DNA from 3 places in the Paenibacillus sp. MER 99-2 genome. Region 1 is predicted to be linked to each of the others. Evidence: riboswitches for the same ligand, from Rfam matches in the RefSeq annotation. Region 1 holds a riboswitch; each other region holds the start of a gene.

Region 1 (8,113 bases):
ACTCGGACTGGATCTCTTCTAGCAATTCCGGCTGAGTTAATACATCATAAGCTGTTGTTGCAAGCGCTTTGGCACCCAGAATCATGCCGTCCAGCGCACGTTCCTGTAGAGCTAAGTCGCGGAATTCAATGGAATGCAAGGTATGAACTTCATCCACAACACGAATGTAAGGGTGAATCGCTGGACAACGAAGGGATACATTACCAATGTCCATCGAGCCATGATCATTGCCACTTACAATCTCTTCTTGTGGAATCCCGAGCTGAACTAAATTTTCGCTGAATGTGATTGATAACCGCTCGTTGGTAACCATCTCATCATAAGAAGTTTCATAGTTGGACGTGACCAGCTTACATCCAGTCTGCAATGCCGATCCTTCAGCAATTTGAATCACCCGCTCAGTAAGGACATTCAATTCTTTACGAGTTGCAGCCCGTACATAGAATTGAGCAGAAGCATAATCCGGGATAATATTCGCGGCTTGCCCACCATGATTGATTACACCATGAATTCTAACTGTGCTTTTGACTTGTTGACGGAAAGCATTAATGCCATTAAAGGTCTGGATGACGGCATCGAGTGCATTGATTCCTTCGTGCGGACTAGCAGCAGCATGAGACGATTTGCCATGGAATTCAAACTGCACAGCATCAATCGCGAGCGAGCTTCCTGATCTCTCAAAGGCATAGTAAGGGTGAGCCATAATGGCAATATCACAGTCATCGAACATGCCCGCCTCGGCCATAGGAACTTTGGCACCACGCGTCTCTTCGGCAGGTGTACCGAACACTTTAATGGTTCCTCCAACTTCATCGAGGATTGCCTTCAGACCTACAGCTGCACCGAGACTCATCATACAGATGAGGTGATGACCACAGGCATGACCAATTTCAGGTAAGGCATCATATTCGCACAATAAAGCAATGGTTGGCCCAGGTTTAGCTGCGGTGTAAGTTCCGATAAAAGCTGTATCAAGGCCGAGGATCGGTGCTTCTACTTCGAAGCCATGATACGTTAATTCTTCTTTTAAGCGAGCGGAGGCAAGATACTCTTCGTTGCCAAGTTCGGGATTTGCACCAATGTATGATGAAATTTCTTTAAAACGGGAAGCATATTGGTCAATAACCGTTAAAATGTGTGATTTAGTATGTGTCATAGTGGACTCCTTCTGCAAAAAAATAAAAATGTGAAATGATTATATCATGTTTGTTCATATTTTTCAGAAACAAGTCAAGATTTGTAAAAACAAAATGCATTGCATAATCATGCATTGTACTTTATAATGACTCAGGCATCGATATGAGGCTTAGGCATCATTTTTATGGGTAGCTATTTAGAAGCACATTATATCGAGTGAAGTAAAAACATGGACAAAGTCGTATACAAAGTATTGTAAGGGGAGAACAGGGTTGAAATTGATTAGTCGTTATACCATGATGCTGCTGACTTTTGTGCTGATGTTGACGGTTGCTGTACCAGCGGCACTCGCAAGCGGCACTACGGACAGTTCAGGCGGTAAAAAATTGGTGCTCGGCACAAGCGCCGACTTCGCGCCATATGAATTCCATAAAGTGATTAATGGAAAAGATGAAATTGTTGGATTTGATATTGAAATCGCAAAAGAAATCGCTGCTGATCTAGGAGCAGAGCTTGTCATTGAGGATATGGGATTCGACGGACTTCTTCCGGCACTCCAAAGTGGTCGTGTGGACTTAGTTATCTCAGGCATGACACCAACGGATGAGCGTAAGAAAAGCATCGATTTCTCTGATACGTATTATAAATCGAAACAAGTTATTATGATTCGCACCGAGGATACAAATAAATATCAAACGATGGCGGATCTGCAAAATGAGAAAATCGGGGTTCAAAAGGGGTCCATTCAGGAAACCATTGGACAGGGGATCTCAGGTGCCAAATTAACGGCATTGGATAAAATCTCCGATATCGTTCTGCAGTTGCAGACCAAGCGTGTAAATGCAGCGATTGTAGAAGATACCGTAGCTGCTGGTTATCTGGATGATGTCATTGGGCTTGCTCCGATTGTGGTGGACGAAGAGCAGGTCGAGGCTGCGATCGGGATTCGCAAAGGCAATACAGAATTGCTGAATGCGGTAAATAGCACGTTGGAACGTCTTAAGAGCGAAAATAGAATTGAAGAAATGGTAACGGAAGCAAGCCAATTGATGGCGGGTAAAGATACCAAAAATATTTTCCAAGTATTCTGGGAATACAAAAGCTTCTACGCTACAGGTATAGGTTACACCCTCTTGTTATCTGCACTCGGTGTATTATTCGGGGTAATCATCGGTTTGATTATCTGTATGTTCCGGATGCATGATATGGCTATTCTGCGTTGGATCGGTACAGCGTATGTTGAACTTATTCGCGGTACGCCAATGCTGGTGCAATTGATGATCATCTACTATGGATTGTCTTTAACCTTTGGAATTAACTTCTCAGCGCTACAAGCCGGTGTAATTACACTTTCCATTAATAGTGGTGCTTACCTTGCGGAGATATTCCGTGCAGGTGTTCAAGGTGTGGATCGTGGTCAATTAGAAGCTGCTCGTTCACTTGGAATGGGTAGAGGTGCAGCGATGCGCTACATTATATTGCCACAAGCGTTCAAGGCTGTCTTGCCTGCAATTGGTAATGAGTTCGTAACGATTATTAAAGAGTCCTCCATTATCTCAGTGATTGGTATGGTCGACATTATGTATCAGGCAAGTGTGGTCAAAAATATTACGTACCAAGGAATGAATCCATTCCTTATTGCAGCAGCCATTTATTTTGTAATGACCTTCATATTGTCCAAGCTGCTGGGACGACTGGAAAGGAAGTTGAATGCAAGTGATCGACGTTAGTCAATTATATAAATCCTATGGAAAAAATGAAGTGTTAAAGGGCATAGATGTAACCATTGGCAAAGGCGAGGTTGTCGTTGTCATCGGACCGTCAGGTTCGGGTAAAAGTACGTTTTTGCGTTGTCTGAACCTGCTTGAGCAGCCGACGTCAGGCGAGATCCTATTCGAAGGTGTCTCAATTACAGAACCGAAGCATAACATCAATGCTACGCGTGAGAAGATGGGGATGGTGTTTCAGCATTTCAACTTATTTCCTCACAAAACGATCCAGCAAAACATCACGATTGCTCCAATCAAAGTAAAGAAACAATCTGTGCAGGAAGCAGATCAGATTGCCGCAGGTTTGCTTAAAACGGTTGGGTTGTCTGACAAAAAAGATGCTTACCCTAACCAGTTGTCCGGTGGACAAAAACAACGTATTGCGATTGCGAGAGCACTCGCGATGCAGCCACACGTAATGTTATTTGACGAGCCAACTTCAGCACTCGATCCAGAGATGGTTGGAGAGGTGCTTGATGTCATGAAACGTTTAGCAGAGAATGGGATGACGATGGTCATTGTAACACATGAGATGGGCTTCGCTCGTGAAGTAGGAGACCGGATTTTGTTTATGGATGGCGGCGTGATTATCGAGCAAGGAACACCTGATGAAGTGTTTGGTGCACCTAAAAATGCACGTACACGTGATTTTCTTGCCAAAGTGTTATAAGACCATGTTCTAAGCTGCGAAGGTATAAAGGTAGAAATGGAGTTGCGGAACGTAGGAAAAACTACGTGAGCAACGGACATTTCGGCTGAATTCCATATTCGACGTTGAGATGCCTCAGGGCATCCTTCGTAATCAAAAGCGGACTTTTTGAACCACCTTTTAAACTAAAAGTACAAAATGGCCTTGTCGACATCATCGTTGACAGGGCTGTTTTATTTGTTCTTTTGGGAGTCATAAGCGAGAAGATTTATGAAATGAAAGGTAACTTTTTTGTCATTTATTCGTTAGAAATAAGCTAATAAAGGTACGGAAAAAGCTCCTTTTATTAACCAAAATCTCGATAATGCAAACGTACTGGTAAGATTTACTACAACTTTAGGTTACAATATTGTGATATATTGTTCCTGCCGAAACTTCTGAGGAGGAAGTGCGGGGGATGTAACGATGCAGATACGACGATTGATGATCACGTACTGCTTGGGGTGAATTAGGGCGTACATAACGATAAAGTGCATGTGATTGAACCTATAGGGTGGTTTCCTCCATCCGAATCCGACAACTAACCTCGCAGGCATAATGAGGGAGGAAGACCATGTTTAACAAGAAACGTATTGCAAAAGCAGCAACAGCATTGCTGACAGCAGCTATGCTCATTCAGGCCGTTCCAGCTTACGCTGACTCTGTTCATGTGGCCAAAGAGGGGGATACTTTCTATACCTTATCCAAACAGTATGGTGTAGGTATGGAAGCACTCATTAAAGCAAATGCGAATATTTCACCTTATAACATCTATGGTGGGCTAAAAATTACTGTACCTGGACAAGCCAACACCGTCTCAGCGGCAGCCGCTCCAGCAGCCAAAGCAGAGGCTAAAACGATCACCACAGCGAGTCTGGACGTCAATGCAGACAGCAAAGTGGTCGAAGCATGGGGCAAAACTTTTGATTACAGTAAAACGATTGAAATGAAGGCAACTGCCTATTCAGCAGATCCATCGGAGAATGGCAAATGGGGTGCAGTGGACTACTTCGGTAATCCGCTTGAGCTGGGTACAATCGCTGTAGATCCAAGTGTGATCCCGCTGGGAACGAAAGTTCTTGTGACAGGTCACACACACCCAGGACTGCCGAAACAAGCGTTTGTAGCTACGGCGCGAGATACAGGTGGTGCGATCAAAGGCAAACGCGTTGATATTTTCATTCCTGGTAGTAAACAATCCGTGAGCACATTTGGTTTTCAGGATGTAGAGCTTTACATTTTAAAATAACATATGTACCAGTAATCTAGGCGTAATCAAAAAGGGTGTCTTCCATTCACAGTCTGATGTGAGTAGAGGACGCCCTTTTTTAGTTAAACCTTGGATCAGACGATGCAGATGCAGTTATTCATCATTTGTGTTTACCGAAAGTTCATTATCGAAGTGATCTTGCAAAACGTTAATACTTAATTCACTTACTCTTCGAGATGTTTAACATTTCGTCCAATGTTACAAGACTATACCCTCGACTTCGCAGTTCCTCAATGATTTCTGGTAACGCATCAATTGTACCTTGCAGATTAGAGCCTACTCCACCACCTGCATGTTGAAGAATGATTGACCCGGGTTTAACCGCGGATAAGATGTTCTGCTTCACTTTGTCTTTGGAAAGACCTTTCCAATCGAGTGAATCCACGTTCCAGTTCACAATGCTATACTGCTGCTTTTGAGCCCACTGGAGTTGTTTTTCATTAATGTCCCCGTAAGGCGGACGAATCATTTTTGGCGTGTACCCGGTCAGATTGCGAATGATATCCCCGGTATGTAAAATTTGTTTGCGAAAATCATTCATCGTCAGCTTACTGAATTCAGGGTGACTATAGCTGTGGTTACCAATGATATGACCTTCACGAACCATGCGTTTAACCAGAGCCGGATGTTTTTCCGCTCGCTTGCCTACAATAAAAAAAGTCGCCTTGACCTTATATTTCTTCAGAATATCCAGTACTTGTGGTGTGAATCTTGGATCAGGAACATCATCAAAAGTCAGCGCAACCTGTTTCGTGGAAGGTCCATTTGTCTTGAACGTATCTGAATATTTCTGTCTAAGTTGACCTAGTGTGAGTTGCTCATCGCCCTGTGCGTCGACAGGTGTACTAGCTTGGTTCGGTTGAGCTGACAAATGAGCAGGTGCGAAAATTCCGCTCAGTAGTAGCGTGATAAATGATAATGCGATGAGGCGAATACGCATAATAGCAGCCCCCTTTTCCCAAAATGCGTTCTCTATGGTATGCCCGATATAATCTTGATTTATTCGACATGTGAGATGTTTCATTGTCAGTGACTCTAATCTTGTTCATAATTCGGACCATAACATGAGATAGAGAAAAGGATAGGTGGATTAGCATGAGTAAATATGATTTGAGTACCATTCGATTACAAGTTCTAGAAGTGGGACACGACAAAGTATTCTTGGTAACAGGTGGCGACGCACATATAGGCGCTGTAGCAACGTATTATGTAGATCACGAGCGGCTTAGTGGGGCTACGGTTCATGTTCCAGGACATAAGGAGCAGGAGCTATGTGAGAGGCTTGCACGCAAGGCGGCACATCAGTTGAAGGTTACGGTGACGGTCATAATGGGCATTCATTTTGATGCGATTACACGCATGCAGATTGATGAAATCGTGCAGACTGCAGAGAGACTCATTGATGAACATCTGCAAATAAAAGATGAAGTGAATGAATAATTTTACATGGTGAAGAAGTTTGTTATGATTTTTTTTGCTAAAATTGAAACGGGTTGAGGATTATCACGTATGTATGATTATATACAAGGATGTAATATCGACTAGGAGGAATAACATAATGTCCATTTTCAAACGTTTACGAGATCTAACGATGTCCAATATTAACTCCATCATTGATAAGGCAGAAGATCCAATTAAAATGACAGATCAGTATATCCGTGATATGCAAGAGGATTTGCAAGATGCAGAGAAGGCTGTAGCAGCACAGATTGCCATTGAGAAGAAGTTCAAGCAGCTATATGAAGAGCAAGAAGCTTTAGTGAAGAAACGCGAAGAGCAAGCGCATACTGCAGCACGTGCACAAAATATGGACTTGGCTCGCCGAGCGCTTGAAGAGAAGAAAACAGCTGAAGAAAAAATGGCTGAATACAAAACAAGCTATGATCAGAACAAAGCTTCCGCTGACAATCTGCGTGGTAAGTTAGACGAGATGCGCAAGCAGTTAACTGAGATGAAAAACAAACGTGAGACGTTGGTTGCTCGTTATAACGCAGCGAAGGCTCAAACTGAAATCAACAAAGCTCTAAATGGATTCAGTTCCGACACAGCAAGCGCTGGAATGAAGCGTATGGAAGAAAAAATGATGCAAATGGAAGCACAAGCTGAAGCAAGCAACGAAATGTCCTCCAAAGGAAAATCCCTGGATGATGAATTCGAGAAGCTTGGTAAAGATCAGGCGGTTGAAGATGAACTAGCTGCATTGATGAAGCAGTACGAGAACAAGAACTAACGGTTGTGATGAAGTAAGAAAACTAGCGGAGAAGAGACATGTGTTTCTTCTTCGCTTTTAAATGCGGTTCATGTTGAAATTTGGGGGCTGTTGAAATGGATTTGAACATTTTGGCAATGCTGGTCTGGACGTTATCGGGTTCGGTTTTGCTGTTTGTCTTGATGTATGTGGATTCATTGTTTACGAAATACAAGGATTTTGCTGAAGTAAAAGCAGGTAATATGGCTGTAACCACCCGGATGGTTATGAAGCTTTTTGCCCAAGGTTATGTACTTGCGACCTCAATCTCGACCGCAGGACATCTTGGTGAGGCTTTGCTCGTATCTGTTGTTTCCTTTATTATTTTGCTCATTCTGGAGAACGGCGTGCATTATGTTATCCGTACAAGAGCCAATCTAGATCTGGATACAGGGATTCAGCAAGGGAAGACGGGATACGGTCTCTTCTCAGGTGCATTGCATATTGTAGGCGCATTAATCATTGCAGCTTGCTTATAAATGGAGAGTTAACCAACCTCTAGAAGATATAGAACGGGAGTTAATGGGCATGAGTGTATGGAAACGGATTAAAGGAATACTAGCTAAACCCGAACCGCCTCGGGCAGAGAAGACGATGTTACAGCTTGCACCTGGTGATATCTGTGAAGTCTCTCTTGTAACATATGAGGTTGTTGGGCGGGTACATCATCGTTCAAGAAATGCTGTCGTATTAACATTGCAGGATGGTACAGCTTTCAGACATTTGCACATTGAAGAACGTGAATTGACGCGTTATGCTCTCTACACACCTATTGATGGTCGTTTAGATACGCCTGATGAGGTGCCAACCTTATTAGATCTAGATGGACGCGCATACCACCTGGAGGAAGAATATGGAGGTATGGTGACGACTGCAGGCAGAACACCGTATGGTCAGGCAGGAGAGCAGCTCGTGTGGCAGTATCAGTCTGATGATCACAAGCTACTTCGTGTGGAGTGGCAAGACAGACGTTTTACACTTTATGAGGGTGAGGTTATCCT
Region 2 (8,113 bases), on a different contig from region 1:
CACTCGCTCCATAACATCCGAATTGCCTGTGCTCGCCCCAGAAGTGGGCAAGCCTCCAGCAAAAACCCAAACCTCCGCACCTCCAGAAAGCGTGCAGACCCCGACGGCTGAAGTGTTCAGCGATCGAGTGGTGGAATATCACATCGATGTAAAGTTGGTGGACGGAAATGTGTTACAGGGAACACAGACACTAACCTGGACTCATCCAGGTAAAAAAACGGTTAACGAGCTTTATTTCCACTTGTATCCCAATGCTTTCTCCTCTTCAGACACTACCTTTATGAAGGAGTCTGGTGGGAAGCTTCGTGGGGATGTTATGCCCACAGATGGTTATGGCTCCATGAAGATCACGGAGATGAAAACAGAAGATGGTCTGTCGCTTTTACATCGCATGCAATACGTACAGCCGGATGACGGCAATATAAAAGATAAAACTCTGATCAAAATCCGATTGCCTAAACCGGTGAAGGGCGGCGAGAGCATAACGCTGCACACTCGATTTGAAGTACAGCTACCCAAAATTTTTGCACGCATGGGAACCGCAGACGATTTTGTAATGGCAGGGCAATGGTTTCCCAAAATTAGCGTTTATGAGCCTACAGGTAGACGAGGCCGGACAACCGAGGGGTGGAATCTGCACCAATATCACGGCAATTCCGAATTTTATGCCGACTTCGGTATCTATAGCGTACGCATTCGAGTACCGGAATCATACAAGGTAGCCGCAACAGGATTTCCAACGCAGCAAGCGGTTGTGAAGAATAAAGAAAAAATCTATCAATTCTATGCCGACGATGTCCATGATTTTGCATGGGCGGCCTCACCTCATTTTGTTTATGCCGAGGAGCCTTTCTCTGCACCCAATGTTCCTGGAGTAAGGATCAAACTGTATCTTGACCCAGCACACCAGGATCTAAAAGAACGTTACTTCTATGCTGCTAAGGCAGCTTTGGCGAATTACAGCAAATGGTTTGGCACTTATCCATACTCCACACTCTCAATCGTCGTTCCTCCGAAAACCGGAAATGGTGCAGGCGGCATGGAGTACCCAACGTTGGTGACTGCCTTCGGGGCGGATGATACGACACCCGGTTATGATCTGGAACGAACCGTCGTGCATGAGATTGGTCATCAGTATTTCTATGGTATGCTCGCCAGCAATGAATTCGAGGAGGCTTGGCTCGACGAGGGATTCACCTCTTATGCAGAGGATAAATTAATGGAGCAAGAATATGGCCTAATCCCTAACTTACCTGTTCAAGCAGGCTTGATCACGTCTCCCGCCCCACTGACACAGGAAGCATGGAAATTTGATTCACAGAACCATTATGCAGCAAATGTCTATACACGAGGTAAGCTTGTCTTGCTCGGTATCGAACAACAAGTCGGCTCCAAAACAATGGAACGCATTCTCTCTACCTATGTGAAGAAGTACCGTTTCAAACATCCCACTTCAGCAGATTTCCAAAAGGTCGTGGAACAAGTTACTCGCACTTCATGGTCTACGTACTTTGATCAATATGTATATGGCGATGGGATGGCAAACTTCGCTGTAGAGAAAATCAGCGTAACTCCGATTCAGAAGGGTGATCAAGAGGTGTATGAATCCTCTGTGACCATTCAGAAAAAGGGAAGCAATTATATGAAGGTTCCTGTTCGAATTGTGTTCGAGGATGGGCATATCGTGAACAAGGAATGGAACGGAAACGAGGATCGAGTCACCTATAAGCTTACCTATACTTCTCCGGTTTCTTGGGCCATGACCGACCCTCTATACACTGTGGTACTAGAGAACCGTCATATGGACAATTTCCTAAAAGCCAAATTGGACGAACCAACTAAATTCCGCTGGAGTTTTAGCACGACCAAGCTTATAGAAGCTATTTTCGGAAGTCTGTCATGGTGAGGTGGAGACAGTGAAAGCAAAAATACGTGAAGGCTGGTTTCTCGTCCGTCAGCACATGTTCATAGCCGCACTACTATTCATCTATCAATTAGTATGGGGATACTTTATCTATCGGTTAGTGCAGTCCGCAGTAGTCCCGCTGCTGCTTCGGTATCCTGTCACGGATGCTGGAGAGCTCAGTACGCTGCTGTTCAAAATGGAGAGCCAACTGAGTCTCTCTACTCATCCTGAGGTTCATCGGTATCTATGGATTCTTGGAGCCATGCTGCTGCTACGCATGCTGATTACTCCCCTCATTCAAGCAGGGCTGTTGTATTCATTACAGCATTTTAATCAATCTGAGGAACGAACTCCTTTTGTCCGTGGCATCAAAGTGTTGTGGAAACCGATGTTACTGTTGCACTTCATAAGAACGTTGCTGATGCTGTTACCCGCCTACTGGCTTGTGCCAAAACTGTACGCCATTCTAATGAATGGATTCCATTCATTACAACTGTTACTGCCTGGCATTCCATATGTCGCCCTGTGGATCGTGTACGGCTGGATTATTCACCATGTGATGTTATACATGCAGTTCGGTGCATCAGCTCCAGATGGCGAAGGCCGGGCACACGGTATATTATACGCTCTATGGATCGCACTTCGTCATATCGTGTCTGTAATTGGCATCGCTGTGCTTCTGGGAGGGCTGCATCTGCTTCTCTTCGGTGCCTTTACTTCAGCATCATGGTTCTTAACAGGCCTCGCTGGCCTTATATTACAGCAAACGTATCCGCTGGCTCGCTGTCTCATGTCTCTATGGAAGATATGTGCTCATTTCCGCTTATGGCAGTCCAAGTCGACTAGAGGTTGATTCAAACAGGTTAAAATTTGTTACCATCTCCATGTCACATAAACGCGATGATAGCGCTTCACAAAAGCAAACCTCAACCTTTCCCCGTCAAAGGTCGAGGTTTTTTTTGCTAATTTTACTGCTAAACGTTGCCAAAGCAGTGTTCCTCTGTTACAATAATCGCAGTGAGTTTTTAGTAACAACTTTGTAATCTTTACCTTCATATTTGTAACTACTTAAAATTTAATCGTCATTTCTTGATTTCACAGGTGCACAACTAGCATAGCCAAATTCCTAGCACCTGGGAAGCGGGGGAACCAGTTATGGGTGAATTGATCTTGCTACAGAGGGATCATAGGGGACCTTCAACCGAATCCTTAAGCTAACCTCGCAGGCATTGGAAGGGGTATATCTCTTGTTCAAGAAGAAACTAACCGCAGCTGTACTTAGCCTCACATTTGCATTATCACTTGGAGCTGGCAGCGCATTCGCAGATTCAAAAATGGATGAAGTAATCGACTCAGCAATGGGAACTACATACAAAAGCGGAGGAACAACGCTTAACGGCTTTGACTGCTCTGGATTTACACGGTATGTATTCGACAAGCTTGGCATTGATTTGGCTCGCCAATCAAGCTCCCAATTCGAAATGGGTGACTCTGTGTCCCGTTCAGAAATGAGACCTGGCGATCTGGTATTCTTTAATACTTCAGGCAGTGGAATTTCACACGTAGGTATTTTCGTTGGAGAAGGTAAGTTCGCACACTCTTCTTCTTCCAAAGGCGTTACGATCAGCGCATTGAGCGAAAACTACTGGGCTAACCGTTATGTTGGCGCTAAACGTATTATGAGCACGGACGCATATGAAACACTCGCACGTGACTAAGGACAAGCTGAGCAACATCATACTGTAACCAAGCATAACAGAACCGCCCGATCCATTCTCCGCAGGAATGTATCCGGCGGTTTTTTTGTGCTTTCTCGTCCGTGCCCTTAAGATGTTTTTACCCATCCTATTGTAATATAAACGTAATAAACCAATCTTTTGTTTCAATTTTTTTCTATTTTACGAAGACTTGCCAAAACGACACCACGTTCTGTAGAGTAGCGTTAGGAATATCTATACATTTACACATGATCTGTAGGATCGATTCATCACCTTTTAGGAGCTTGTCCGTTTTGAAGAGGTACCTGGTACCTATCCTACAAATGAGAGGAGCGTGCAGGAAGTATGGACGAAGCTTCTGTGACGTTTCACGTTAAACCTATGGAAGAGGAACACGCACAGCAGATATGCAGTTGGCATTACGACCCGCCTTATAATATTTATAGCTGGCTTCCTTGGGAGCAGATGAAGGCACTTGAAGTCGAATTTGGGGATGTGCAGCTACGGAAAGATCAATATGCTGTCATTTTTGACAAGCATGATGAGATTTGTGGATTCGCACAGTTCTTTCCACTTGTGGGTGTTACCCGAATTGGGCTGGGTATGCATCCCGAACGATGCGGTCATGGACAAGGCGTGGATTTTGTGTCTGCGATTGTACAGGAAGCGATCCGAAGGAATCCTTCAAATGAAATTGATTTAGAAGTTCTCACCTGGAATACCCGAGCCATTCGGGTTTATGAAAAGGTCGGTTTTATCACCCAAGATACATATGAACGCCAAACCCCTACCGGTTTGCAGCCTTTTTATTGTATGGTGTATGCAGGAGCTCATTAACTTACAGGACCATTAGGAGTTAAGGACATTCCCGGTTTCATATGATAAGTTTCAAAAAATTACCACAAAATGCTATGATGTCGTGGATAGTTCCGTTATAATGATATGGACAGTTTCAGTTAGATGATCTTTCATTCTGGAGGGGACATAAGGGATGCACAAATGGATCATGAGCGGGGTATTTTTTGCAGCGTGCGCGTTAGCTATTATTTTAATGTTTACGCTTCCAGGAAAAGAAGAGGTTGCTCAAGAAGCTAAACCAACTATGCCGGAAGTCACAATGGATGCCGGACAGGCTGAAGCACTGGTAAAAGCCAATTGTATCTCCTGTCATGGGGATCAGCTTCAAGGGGGCGTAGGCCCGGCTCTTGCGAACATCGGAAGTCAGGATGACGTCGAGAAGATCTACTCCACGATCGTCAAAGGTAAAGGCGGCATGCCTGCGTTCAAGGATCGACTGCAAGATGAAGAGATTGCCAACATTGCGATGTGGCTCGCCGAGAAAAAGTAACAGGTGAACGAAGAGGCTATTACCTCCTTACCAGGGGTAACAGCCTCTTCTCTGTATTTGCACACATGGATGATGTACTCAGTTGCTCGTTGCCTGCTGCGCAAGAAATGCTTCTACTTCATCTGCAGACGGCATTCCGGACTGGGCACCCAGCTTCGTCACGGATAGCGCGCCCGCGCCCATAGCGAAGCTGACTGCCGCGTCAAGCGTCTCGCCGCGCGCGAGGGCTACCGCCAGCGCGCCGTTGAAGCAGTCGCCAGCGCCGGTCGTATCGACGGCGCTTACGGCGTAGCCGGGCGCACGGCACGCGCCGGCACGCCCTGCTTGTACGCGGCCACCAGGCGCTGCCGCGTACACAGCCCCCTCGGGGCCGAGCGTCGTAACGACGGCGGCCCCGAGGGATGCGGCGAGCTCTGCGACCGCCGCATCCAGGTCTTCCGGCCGGAGATGATCCCGGCCGGTAAGCACGGCGAGCTCGCTGCGGTTCGGCGTGACGACGTCAACGCACCGCAGGAGCTCCTGGGGCAGACCCGGCACCGCGGGAGCCGGGTTGAGCACCACCAGTGCGCTGCCTTCTGCCGCTAGTGTAGCGGCGCGGGTGACCGCTGGCAGCGGGATCTCTAGCTGCAGCAGCACCGCTGCGGCTGCAGTCAGGCTTTTCACCGTATTCGCCTCTTCCAGCATCTCCGGTACTACCTTCCCATTCGCCCCTGGGATAACAATAATGCGGTTATCTCCATTGGAGAGCCAGATCGAGGCCGTACCCGTCGCTGTATCATCCATGACATGAACCTGTGATGCATCTACCCCGCTCTCATGCAAGCTACGAAGCAGGCGTTCACCAAACACATCTGTGCCTACAGCTCCAATCATCGTTGTCTGCCCACCTAGACGAGCGGAGGCCACTGCCTGATTAGCCCCTTTGCCACCAGCAAGATAGTGCAGCTCTTCCCCACTGACCGTTTCTCCCTCTTCTGGAATCGTATCCGTTTTGACGACAAGATCCATATTAAGGCTACCAACGACAGCGATAAGCGGATGTTTCTGATTGTTGTCTGACATGCCGTTCACCCATTTCTAACAGACGAACCTAACCGAGTTGGTTATTCCGCCCTCATTTTCTCAAATGTCTCGTTAAATTGCTCAGCTTCCTTAATATCTACAGATGTAATGCCACCTTCATCCCATGACGTGAGACGCAGCGTGACTGTCGTATAATCAATTGTAATGAAAGGATGATGATTGAATGCTTCCGAGATCGCAGCGACCTCGTCTACAAATGCAATTCCTTTCATGTAGTTAGAGAATACAAATTTGCGGACAATCCATCGGCCCTCCTCTAGTTCCCAGCCTTCAAGCCTTCCTAGATGAGCTTCGACTTCCTCTTGCGAAAAAACCATACGTTATCTTCCTCCCCATACGATGGAAACATCGCCCTACTTCCGTATCCATCTATGCTACCAACGAAACCTTTGGCACTACAGATTAGCCCCAAACGGTTGGTTCACCGCAGTGCGATTCGCCGTTTCACGACTATCATCTTACCATGGACAAGCCTCAAAATCCAATCTATCAAATGACGGTAGAGCCAATAACCATAAGGCTTTCAGGGGTTTATCTCCCATGATATATGACCCTGAATTAACGTTTCTGTGCAAACTAAATTAGCGGTACAAAGGTGAGCTCTTCTTCTCCAATCAAAATATGAATCCGGTGCTGATCCTTATCATGGATGACCACCCCGCTACCAACTGGAATGACCGATTCCTCACCTAGCGCATAGAACAGATCCTCTGCCAGTGCCTCATCGACTTCAAGCTGCTCCGTCTCGCCTAATCTGCCCCACTCTTCCGAATCCATTTCAAAGAAAACATACCGATCCGGTATGCGACTGAGAGCCTGTGTTAAATCTGTCAATATTCCTTCATAATCCCGTCCATGCTTTACGCCCATTGGCTTTTCACTCCTATTCGGCCCCTAAGGAGCTGATTTCATCTTATTATACCTGAAAATAACCCTTAAAAAAAAAGGCCTATTGGTCGATAAATACTATACATGACCGTTTTAAATGTTTTGGCAATCCAAAAGAGTGCCAAGCTTTAAACGAATTGCGGCTCTACGTTCGTCCGGAAGCCCGAATATAGCCGCTTGAAAGGATTCAATTTTATCTCATGGATGAGGTGTATGATGAACATTTCAACAATTATTGGACTTGTTTTGGGACTCGCTTCACTTGTATTCGGTATGATGTTGAAGCATGCTCCCGTAATTAATCTGGTCAACAACCCAGCAGCCTACATGATTATATTTGTTGGTACCGCGGGAAGTATTTTTATGGCCTTCCCTATGTCAGAAATCAAGAGAATTCCGAAGCTCTTCGGAATTTTGTTCAAACAGCAACAATTGGTCGATCGCGTATCCCTAATCGGCACGTTTATGGACTGGGCTTCCACTACCCGTCGTGAAGGTTTGCTTGCACTTGAGTCAAAAGTTGAAGAGATTGACGATCAGTTCCTTCGCAGCGGCATGCGAATGATTATCGACGGGAACGATCAAGACTTCGTCAGCGATGTTCTAATGGAAAATATTCACACTACAGAGGAACGCCACCGCAGTGGTGCACTGATCTTCTCCCAAGCAGGTATGTATGCTCCAACACTTGGCGTTCTCGGAGCCGTAGTTGGTTTGATCGCAGCCCTTGCGGATCTTAGCGATATGGCTAAACTCTCTCAAGCGATTGCAGCAGCATTCATCGCTACCCTCTTGGGTATCTTCACAGGTTATGTACTGTGGCACCCGATGTCTAACAAGCTGAAGCGGATGTCCAAGCAAGAAATGGAGATCAAGCTGATGATGGTTGAAGGATTGTTATCCATACAATCCGGTGTATCCACCATTGCTATCAACCAAAAGTTATCCGTATTCCTGACACCTTCCGAACGTAAACAATTGGAAGAGAAGGAGGGATCATCAGGTGAAAAAGGCTAAAAAGCACGAACCACATGAAGAACATAATGATGAGAGTTGGTTGCTCCCTTATTCCGACTTGATGACCTTGTTGCTCGCTCTGTTTATTGTGTTGTTCGGCATGAGTTCCCTTGATGCGACTAAGTTTGAGCAAATGGCTTCCGCACTAAGCAG
Region 3 (8,113 bases), on a different contig from region 1:
CATATCAGGTACACCTTCCATACAGTCCTCGCGTTTCAAAATGGTACCTCCATATCGCATCAATTCTGCAACACTCATGCCATCACGCGCGCGCTCCATGAGTTCAGAGGTCAATAAGGCGATAGCTTCGGGAACATTCAACTTAAGTCCTCGACCTTTACGCTCTCGGGCGAGGTTAGCGGCTACGGTAATCAGGAGTTTTTCTTTTTCCTGCTCAGTCCAGTGCAACGTAATCCGACCTTTCCCTTATGAAGTCTTGATCTCCTATATAAGTGAATAAAATCATGTTCATCTTATATAATTGTTATGTTAAATATACTCACACAGGGTAGGTTCGTTGTCAATGTAATTTGAATAATATTGGTATTTTCTATGAGCGGAAATTCATAAATGTGTTATGTATAGTAACATTGGGAGTTTGGTGTTTTCTTTTGATACAACTTTAACAGTCGATTGGATTCTAACCCAGAATTCCGGAATATTGTGGGTACACCCTACGGATGCAGTCTGGGCAAATGTCATGGGTGAACTCGGCATGGGTGTGCTTTTTGAGATAACTCTCGACGGAATTCCATGTATCCTGTTCGTCCTTAATTTGTTTACATACAGCACATATGGGAAGGAGTCCGCGTAGTGTGCGTACCTCGGATAATGCTTGTTGAAGTTGTTGCTCGGCCTGTTTCTGTTCTGTGACATCGGTGTGGGCGATTAGGGCTAGTTCGGAGGTGCAAGGTGAGTCTGTTGTGGGTAAGGGAGTGAGTTCTAAGCGGAACCACCTCTGTTTCAAGTTGGGCAGGTGGATCGTGATGTCGTATGTATGGTTACTGTCAAAAGGTGTACGAATGTTTTTGAGTCGCTGGATCGTCTTATTGCTCTGATGATCTCGATCAGGTGATGTCCATGCTTCTAATAAGTTGAGATAAGGGAGCGTGCCGGATGCGGAATAATAATACGCTGGTAAGTGCGTGTAGTCATGCAATTGGCCAAGTCCTTGTCGCCAAGCGTTGTTGCAGCTACGAATAGTCCAATGGTGATCTACAATAATGAGCTGGTGGCGCATATATTGATAAGATAACTTCTCTAGATCGGTTGTTAAGTAACTCATTGTGTGAAACCCTCCTTGTGGTCAGTTGGCGCATAAGACATGGTGCTCTGCTAGCGGAGATCGTCTGGAATTTGTAAAATATCTGCGACCTGATTGCGGAATCGGGTAGCCTTGCGTGTGCCGTGAATTAGATTCGATAGACGGTATGGCGGAATGTCGTGTTGTTCGCAAAATGTTTTCTGATCCATCTGGAGTTCGGTTAAACGGCGTTTGATAGCCCATCCGAATGGGGTCACGGGTTTCTTTTTGTTCAAAAGGGTTCACCCCTAGGTTATAAGTAGTATTCAGTCGCTCCTTTTTCGGGTAAAATGTAGGGAGATGCGAGCTGTATATTACATTATATACGTTATTGCGTCATGTAACAATTAAAAAAGACGGAAATAAGTGTATTTTATGATTTAAAATGACGTAAATTCGCAAATTCCTCCATAAATGAATCGCAAAAAACACGCCAACAAAGGAGTTGCGGCGTGTTTTTGTTCAATTAGAGGTGTGCGTTGCGGATGGTGCGTGGATGCGTAAGTGAGTTGTTATGCTTTGAACGCGTGTAACCCAGCTCCAAGCATGTGGCAGCTTGGGAATAGAGACTTCATTGACGTCGTTGTTGCTTGAGTTGGTTCATCCGCAGCGGAGGCGCTAACGGTGTTCCATTCATGCTCCAGGTCTGCGGTCAGGTGAACCAGCAGTTCCTGTATGTTTTGACGATCGAGGGGGAGGGCTTTCGAGGCTTCAATTATGCATGCGTTTGAGGCTGAGTGGAGATAACCGAGTACCGCCTCCTCGACGGGGATATCAAGGTGGTGGTTAATCCAGGCGTGAACAGTGGATAGGCATCCAACTGAATTATAGGTGGACAGCGTGTGTTCTAGTTTTCTGAAGTCGATCCAGGGATGGAGAGCTTGAGCAAGCTTGATTAACCGTTTGCCCATAGCGGAGGAATGTTCCCTGAGATCTGGAGGGGTTCGCTGGACGTGAACCAGTTTGTCAATAAGAGCTGTTCGCCATGTATCCTTCTGATCTGCTGCGCTGTAGATTCCCTTAATCGCCATTCCTTCAAGGCGGACAATGCTTGGATGCAATTGACAACGCATGAACGATTCCAGGTCTGCTACGTCACGGATTGATCCTTCTGCTATAAGTGCATCCATGCCGAATGAATGAGTGAACCCTCCGACTTGAATAGAGGAATCAAGCAGTTTGACATAATCGAGCAGCTTATTCCCACGGTTCACAATCTTTCGCCTCCTACGTTCGTTAAATGTTAATATATATAACATTTTATTGCGTTTAGATGCTGTTTATGAGTTTGAATCCGAATTATATGATATATATAATCACATTATTATTCGCTTTTTGTCAATTAAATCTTGTTATTTTTATTTAAATTTCTTTATTATGTTAATTATAATAACATAATTAGTTATGTGTTGAAGTGCGTAATGATATTCTTGTTTATTGGAAGGGAAGTAGGTCGAATTCAAGGATATGCAACTGCTGTGGGAATATGACGATTCATGCAGTTAGAGGTGGACTATCGTGTGAAATAACTGAAATTAAAAAGTGCTTTACTTTTATAATGAAACCCTGTATAATCAATTTTGTTGCCGATAATTTACGACATGCGGTCGTGGTGGAATGGCAGACACGCTATCTTGAGGGGGTAGTGGGCGTATGCCCGTGGAGGTTCGAGTCCTCTCGACCGCATCATAATGCAAGATAAGAAGAAGCTTCCGAACATGGAGGCTTCTTTTTTTGTTTCTAACGTTTTATTTTATTCTAACTTCATTAAGCCTGAACAATGTTGTTCAGTTTTCAAAGATCAAACTTGAAGCAGACGTAAAATTTCGCCATCGATGACCTTTTCACTAATTCGCATAAAACCTAACGATTCGTACAATTTTCCGGCAATCGTAATTCGAAATCGCTAACATATTTAGATTCCGCAATCCAATAAACGACAGGTGCAGGAAATAGAGCAAGCTGTTCTGGCTTAACTTTAAGCTGAGTACATGCATACCAATTCTCAATAGTCACAGGTTGTAAATCGATAAGTGCGTTTTTCATACCACATCACTCCTCTCAACAGAACACTCTAATGTCTATCATAAGTTCTTATGTCAAAATAAGCTCTTGAGTGCAAAAAAAAGCCACCAACTGGAAAATTCCTGCTTAGCGCTGGGGTCTCCGGTTAGGTGGCAGTTGGTTGTTCAATTTATTTCAATAATTTCTCGATGTCAGCTTCAATCTGATCAGGGGTGGTTTTGGGTGCGTAACGCTTCACGACACGTCCTTCCTGATCCACGAGGAATTTAGTGAAATTCCATTTGATTGCTTTGGAGCCGAGTAGGCCTGGAGCTTCTTTGGTGAGATGTTGGAATAGGGGGTGAGCGTTTGACCCGTTGACATCGATCTTCTCGAACATAGGAAAGCTTACACCATAGTTCATTTGGCAGAACTCAGCAATATCATCGGATGAACCCTTTTCCTGTGCAAACTGATTGCTCGGGAATCCGAGGACTTCAAAATTGCGGTCTTTGAATTTATTGTACAGCTCTTGCAGTCCTTCGAATTGTGGTGTCAATCCACACTTACTAGCAGTATTCACAATAAGCAGCACTTTGTTCCGGTATTGAGACATTTCTTGTTCTTGGCCTCGAAGGGTATTAACTTTGTATTCATAAACGGTCATGAAAATCGCCTCCAGTATCAAAATAAATGATTCCTTTTTCGTATATACCTATTATATTGGTTACAATTAAATAATGCAAAACTAATATTGGATAATTATAGTTCTGGTGCATTTAGGAGCTTGAATCGCTCTCCATAGGGCCGAATAGGTAGGTGATTTCTGTGATCACGAGAATTAGAGAGTTTCAAGGAGATGGATGAAGCAAACATATGTTGTAAGCGATATCATTGGGTTGAAACGGCATAAATCCGTCGATTCGGTGATCTGTGTACACTTTACATCAACATGACCTCGGTGTATGATTCATATCGTAATTTCTAATTTAATTTCTATTGTACATGAAAAAACGAAACAAACGATAATATCGATCTAATCAGTCATGATGTAAGAACGATGTTTTAATCGCTGAGTTTCCATTCATTCATGGGTGGAAAACGGGGGAACCAAAAGGATGCGCTGTTCTAGGGCAGTATGGATCCATGGGGTGAATTTTCCGGTAACAGCCGGAAATAGGGCGACTCTCGCGCCCGAATCCGTCAGCTAACCTCGTAAGCGTTAAAGGGAGAGGCAACAAGCCGTACGCTGGTTCATGGTGTTTTTGCCATGGATTCTTTAAGAAGCGTCCGGGAGGCCTTGGTCCCCCACGCTTCTTTTTTGTTGTCTTTTCACGCCAAGGGAGGAACGAATGATGGATAATGAGATGATTCTAGTGACTGCTCCGAATGAAGCGGGGCGTAAATTTATCAAACTGTTGATGTACAAAAAAATGCCGTTTGCCGTTCTGACCAACAGTGCAGGGGAAGAAAGGAAACTCCGGAAATTCGGGGTAGAGCATGTCATTCGCATGAATACAGCTGCGGCTGAAAAATGGTTTTTACCTCAGAGCAGTGTAGGTAATGTTTTTATTTTCGAGAATAGTCTGAACTTGACCTGTCGTTATTTGCAGATCTGTCGTTCGTGGACATCTAAGTCACTGTGTGTGATTACTGAACAGAGCCATCCAAAAGGAATTTATCGAGGCATGGGTGCCGATCGGATTGTCTATTCATTAAATGGAGAAGTGGGTTTCCTACTTAACGGTTGATGTTGCAACCGATAATTGCTCCCTTGTTAGGTGCCTGATATAATTGAAATATTAGATCATTAAACTTATGAACAAATGGTAAACGGAATTTTGAGGAGACTCATGCATGAAGTGGGTCTTCTTTTTTTATTGTTCAGGGGATGCAGCAAGAGTTTCCCGTAGCTGACAAGGAGGAATAGATGTGCCGGATGTACGTGGGTTAAGATGGTTGTTCTTCGATGTAGGAGATACGCTAGTAGACGAATGGGAGCCTGTAGACGATATTATCGGTCAGTTTGTGAGAGAAGCCTGTGCGCTTGGATATCCGGTGCAGATCGAGACTGTGCGGGAGATATTTGTCACCTGTTACCGAAACTATGAGGCGTGGCCAATGAAAGTGGCGATACGCACGTTGATTAGCGATGAACAGCATAGAGAGCAGATTCAGGCTAAATTGAAGTTTCGCAAAGAGCTTGAGCAGCCCTATGCGTGCGCAGGTTCAGTGCTCAAATCACTGTCACGGTATTATCGCATTGGCATCATTGCTAATCAGAGTCCGGGCACGGAGGAACGGTTAGAGCGTTATGGATTGCGTAAGTATGTGAATGTGCTTGCCTGCTCGGCTGAAGAAGGAGTGTCCAAGCCTGATCGTGAACTGTATGCGGTGGCATTGAAGCAGGCAGGGTGCAGGCCTGAGGAAGCGGTTATGATCGGAGATCGCATTGATAATGACATCGTTCCGGCGAAGAAGCTTGGAATGCTAACGATACGCATTTTACAGGGGTATGGACGGTTCCAGCCTGAGCTTGAAGATCAGGATCACCCGGATTGGACAATTGATAATCTAGAGCAGCTTCTTCCTTTACTTTTACCAGATCAAGATTAGGAGATATATACTCCAAAATACTCTTCGTTGCTGATGACCCTACTGGAGCATATAGTTCTGGAAAAGGATAAATAAGAGCCGACCCATTTCAAGTGAACATTTCACTTGCATGAGTCGGCTCTTTATTTACATTAGAACAGTGCTATGGTCTGAATAATGAGGTACACATTCAGGACAACGATGACTGCAGCGATGATCCATGACGTGATTTTTAACCAAAGTTTGTTCGCGAATGCACCCATACTCTTCTTGTCACTCGTAAACATGACCAGCGGAATAACCGCAAAAGGAAGCTGTAAGGAAAGTACAACTTGGCTTAGGATCAACAGTTCCTCTGTTCCGTGCTCTCCTGCAATAGCGGTAACAATGACGGCAGGAATGATTGCAATCAGGCGAGTGACCAGACGTCGCAACCATGCAGGGATTCGAATGTTAAGGAACCCTTCCATAACAATCTGTCCAGCGAGAGTACCGGTAAGTGTCGAGTTCTGACCAGATGCCAACAGGGCAACGCCGAAGAGAACACTTGCAACAGTGGTGCCAAGCAGAGGTGTGAGCAGATGGTAAGCATCTGCAATCTCGGCAACCTGTGTCATACCGGCACTGTGGAATACTGCCGCAGATACGATCAAGATCGCTGCGTTGATGAACAGCGCGAGTGTAAGTGCAATCGTAGAATCCATGGTTGTATAACGAATAGCTTCTTTTTTACCCTGTGGTGTCTGTTCAATCTGACGTGTCTGCACAATGGAGGAATGCAGATACAAGTTATGCGGCATGACAGTAGCTCCGATAATACCGATGGCGATGTAGAGCATGGCCGGATTCTGTAGGATTTCAGTGCTAGGTACAAAACCGTGAAGCACTCCGCCCATATCGGGTTTTGCCAAAAACAGATCAATACCGAAACAGAGGGCAATGGTTGCCATAAGCACAATTACAAGGGTTTCGAGCGCCCGGAAGCCTTTATTCTGTAATACTAAGATTAATAGTACATCCACAGCTGTAATAATAACGCCGTATAACATTGGAATGTTGAACAGCAGCTTCAAGGCAATAGCGGAACCAATAACTTCCGCGAGGTCAGTGGCTGCAATGGCAAGTTCGCAGAGTACCCAGAGCATGATGACCACTGGCATACTGAAGCGTTCACGACAGGCTTGAGCAAGATCGCGTCCTGTGACGATCCCGAGCTTACCCGCGAGCGATTGTAGCACAACAGCCATCAGATTCGAGATCAGAATAACGGACAGTAGTGTGTAACCAAACTGTGAACCACCTGCGATATCTGTTGCCCAGTTACCGGGATCCATATATCCGACAGCTACCAAGTAGCCTGGGCCAACAAAAGCGAGGAACTTTTTCCACCAAGCCGCGTTCTGAGGAACCTTCATGGAGTTGTGAGCTTCCCCAAGGGAAGGAGCCATTCCAGCCGTGGATAGCGATTCTCTGGAAGGGGCGTTGAACGGATTTCTTTTACTCATACAATAATCACCTGACTTTGAAATAATAATGAGACAACATGTGATATGTGATATATCTAAATTTTTATGTTTATTCTTACATTGTACTCCTTCAATAATTTTTGTCTAGTGCAACTTTTGTGTATCTACACAAAAATAAGCCGATGTCTTCATCATGCTCAACTGTATATTACCCATCGATTAGAAATTTCAGCCTTTGAGTGTTATTTGCATGAAAATAAGAAAGATGTAAAAGCTGAATATGAATCCAACATGCGTTTCAAAATGAGCCAGAAGTTTAAAATGAATTGTAGGCAGCAAAAAAACAAAGTGAAGGAGAGATTCTAATGGAAGCTTTATATACAGCAACAGCAACAGTTAAAGGTGGACGTACAGGCTCAGTAACTTCTTCGGACGGCGTACTTCAGCATGATCTGAAAATGCCTAAAGAACTGGGTGGCTCTGGCGGTGAGGGAACGAACCCTGAACAGCTCTTTGCAGCCGGATATGGAGCATGTTACGAGAGTGCACTAGCTAACGTGGCGCGCAAAGCAGGTGTGAAACTGGAGAATGTGGTTGTAACAAGTAATGTATCCATTGGTAAAGACCCTGCGGATGATGGATTTCAACTGTCTGTGCGTCTGGATGTAAGTATGCCAGGCGTTGATCATAGTCAAGCAGAGGATCTCGCTCGCAAAGCTCATGACTTCTGCCCTTACTCCAAAGCGACTCGTGGCAATATCGACGTTGTATTAAATGTAGTCTAACCAATACTTATAGGAAAAGACTTGATTTTAAATAGCAGGTATATCTGATATCGATCTGCTATATAGGACAAGCCCTGCTGGTAATCGGCAGGGCTTTCTATTTCAGTTTTGAGTAACCTCTCTAATTAAATTGGCTGATG

The links. A riboswitch is a leader RNA that binds a small molecule or an ion and turns the genes downstream of it on or off. The one in region 1 is predicted to bind cyclic di-AMP.
Region 2: it holds a riboswitch for cyclic di-AMP, as region 1 does, so the genes downstream of both, M3636_RS28540 (C40 family peptidase) here and M3636_RS05895 (3D domain-containing protein) in region 1, are expected to answer to the same signal.
Region 3: it holds a riboswitch for cyclic di-AMP, as region 1 does, so the genes downstream of both, M3636_RS11180 (hypothetical protein) here and M3636_RS05895 (3D domain-containing protein) in region 1, are expected to answer to the same signal.

Annotation. Positions count from the first base shown of each region.
Region 1 is NZ_JAMAUZ010000001.1:1,293,841-1,301,953, forward strand. Features, by position in the region: gene M3636_RS05880 (M20 family metallopeptidase) at 1-1,156, opposite strand, end outside; gene M3636_RS05885 (ABC transporter substrate-binding protein/permease) at 1,410-2,867, shown strand; gene M3636_RS05890 (amino acid ABC transporter ATP-binding protein) at 2,854-3,576, shown strand; cyclic di-AMP (ydaO/yuaA leader) riboswitch at 3,972-4,166, shown strand; gene M3636_RS05895 (3D domain-containing protein) at 4,169-4,843, shown strand; gene M3636_RS05900 (polysaccharide deacetylase family protein) at 5,025-5,804, opposite strand; gene lpdD (prenylated flavin chaperone LpdD) at 5,960-6,304, shown strand; gene M3636_RS05910 (PspA/IM30 family protein) at 6,423-7,094, shown strand; gene M3636_RS05915 (DUF350 domain-containing protein) at 7,190-7,591, shown strand; gene M3636_RS05920 (DUF4178 domain-containing protein) at 7,641-8,113, shown strand, end outside.
Region 2 is NZ_JAMAUZ010000016.1:26,400-34,512, forward strand. Features, by position in the region: gene M3636_RS28530 (M1 family metallopeptidase) at 1-1,906, shown strand, start outside; gene M3636_RS28535 (carbamoyl transferase) at 1,917-2,759, shown strand; cyclic di-AMP (ydaO/yuaA leader) riboswitch at 3,013-3,150, shown strand; gene M3636_RS28540 (C40 family peptidase) at 3,154-3,624, shown strand; gene M3636_RS28545 (GNAT family N-acetyltransferase) at 3,970-4,461, shown strand; gene M3636_RS28550 (c-type cytochrome) at 4,616-4,972, shown strand; gene rbsK (ribokinase) at 5,051-6,034, opposite strand; gene M3636_RS28560 (4a-hydroxytetrahydrobiopterin dehydratase) at 6,076-6,372, opposite strand; gene M3636_RS28565 (hypothetical protein) at 6,632-6,925, opposite strand; gene motA (flagellar motor stator protein MotA) at 7,160-7,960, shown strand; gene motB (flagellar motor protein MotB) at 7,947-8,113, shown strand, end outside.
Region 3 is NZ_JAMAUZ010000002.1:82,416-90,528, forward strand. Features, by position in the region: gene M3636_RS11145 (urease subunit gamma) at 1-228, opposite strand, end outside; gene M3636_RS11150 (hypothetical protein) at 461-1,105, opposite strand; gene M3636_RS11155 (hypothetical protein) at 1,156-1,359, opposite strand; gene M3636_RS11160 (urease accessory protein UreF) at 1,636-2,337, opposite strand; tRNA gene M3636_RS11165 (tRNA-Leu) at 2,727-2,809, shown strand; gene M3636_RS11170 (hypothetical protein) at 2,987-3,169, opposite strand; gene M3636_RS11175 (glutathione peroxidase) at 3,318-3,794, opposite strand; cyclic di-AMP (ydaO/yuaA leader) riboswitch at 4,188-4,364, shown strand; gene M3636_RS11180 (hypothetical protein) at 4,480-4,878, shown strand; gene M3636_RS11185 (HAD family hydrolase) at 5,060-5,743, shown strand; gene M3636_RS11190 (Nramp family divalent metal transporter) at 5,875-7,170, opposite strand; gene M3636_RS11195 (organic hydroperoxide resistance protein) at 7,554-7,973, shown strand.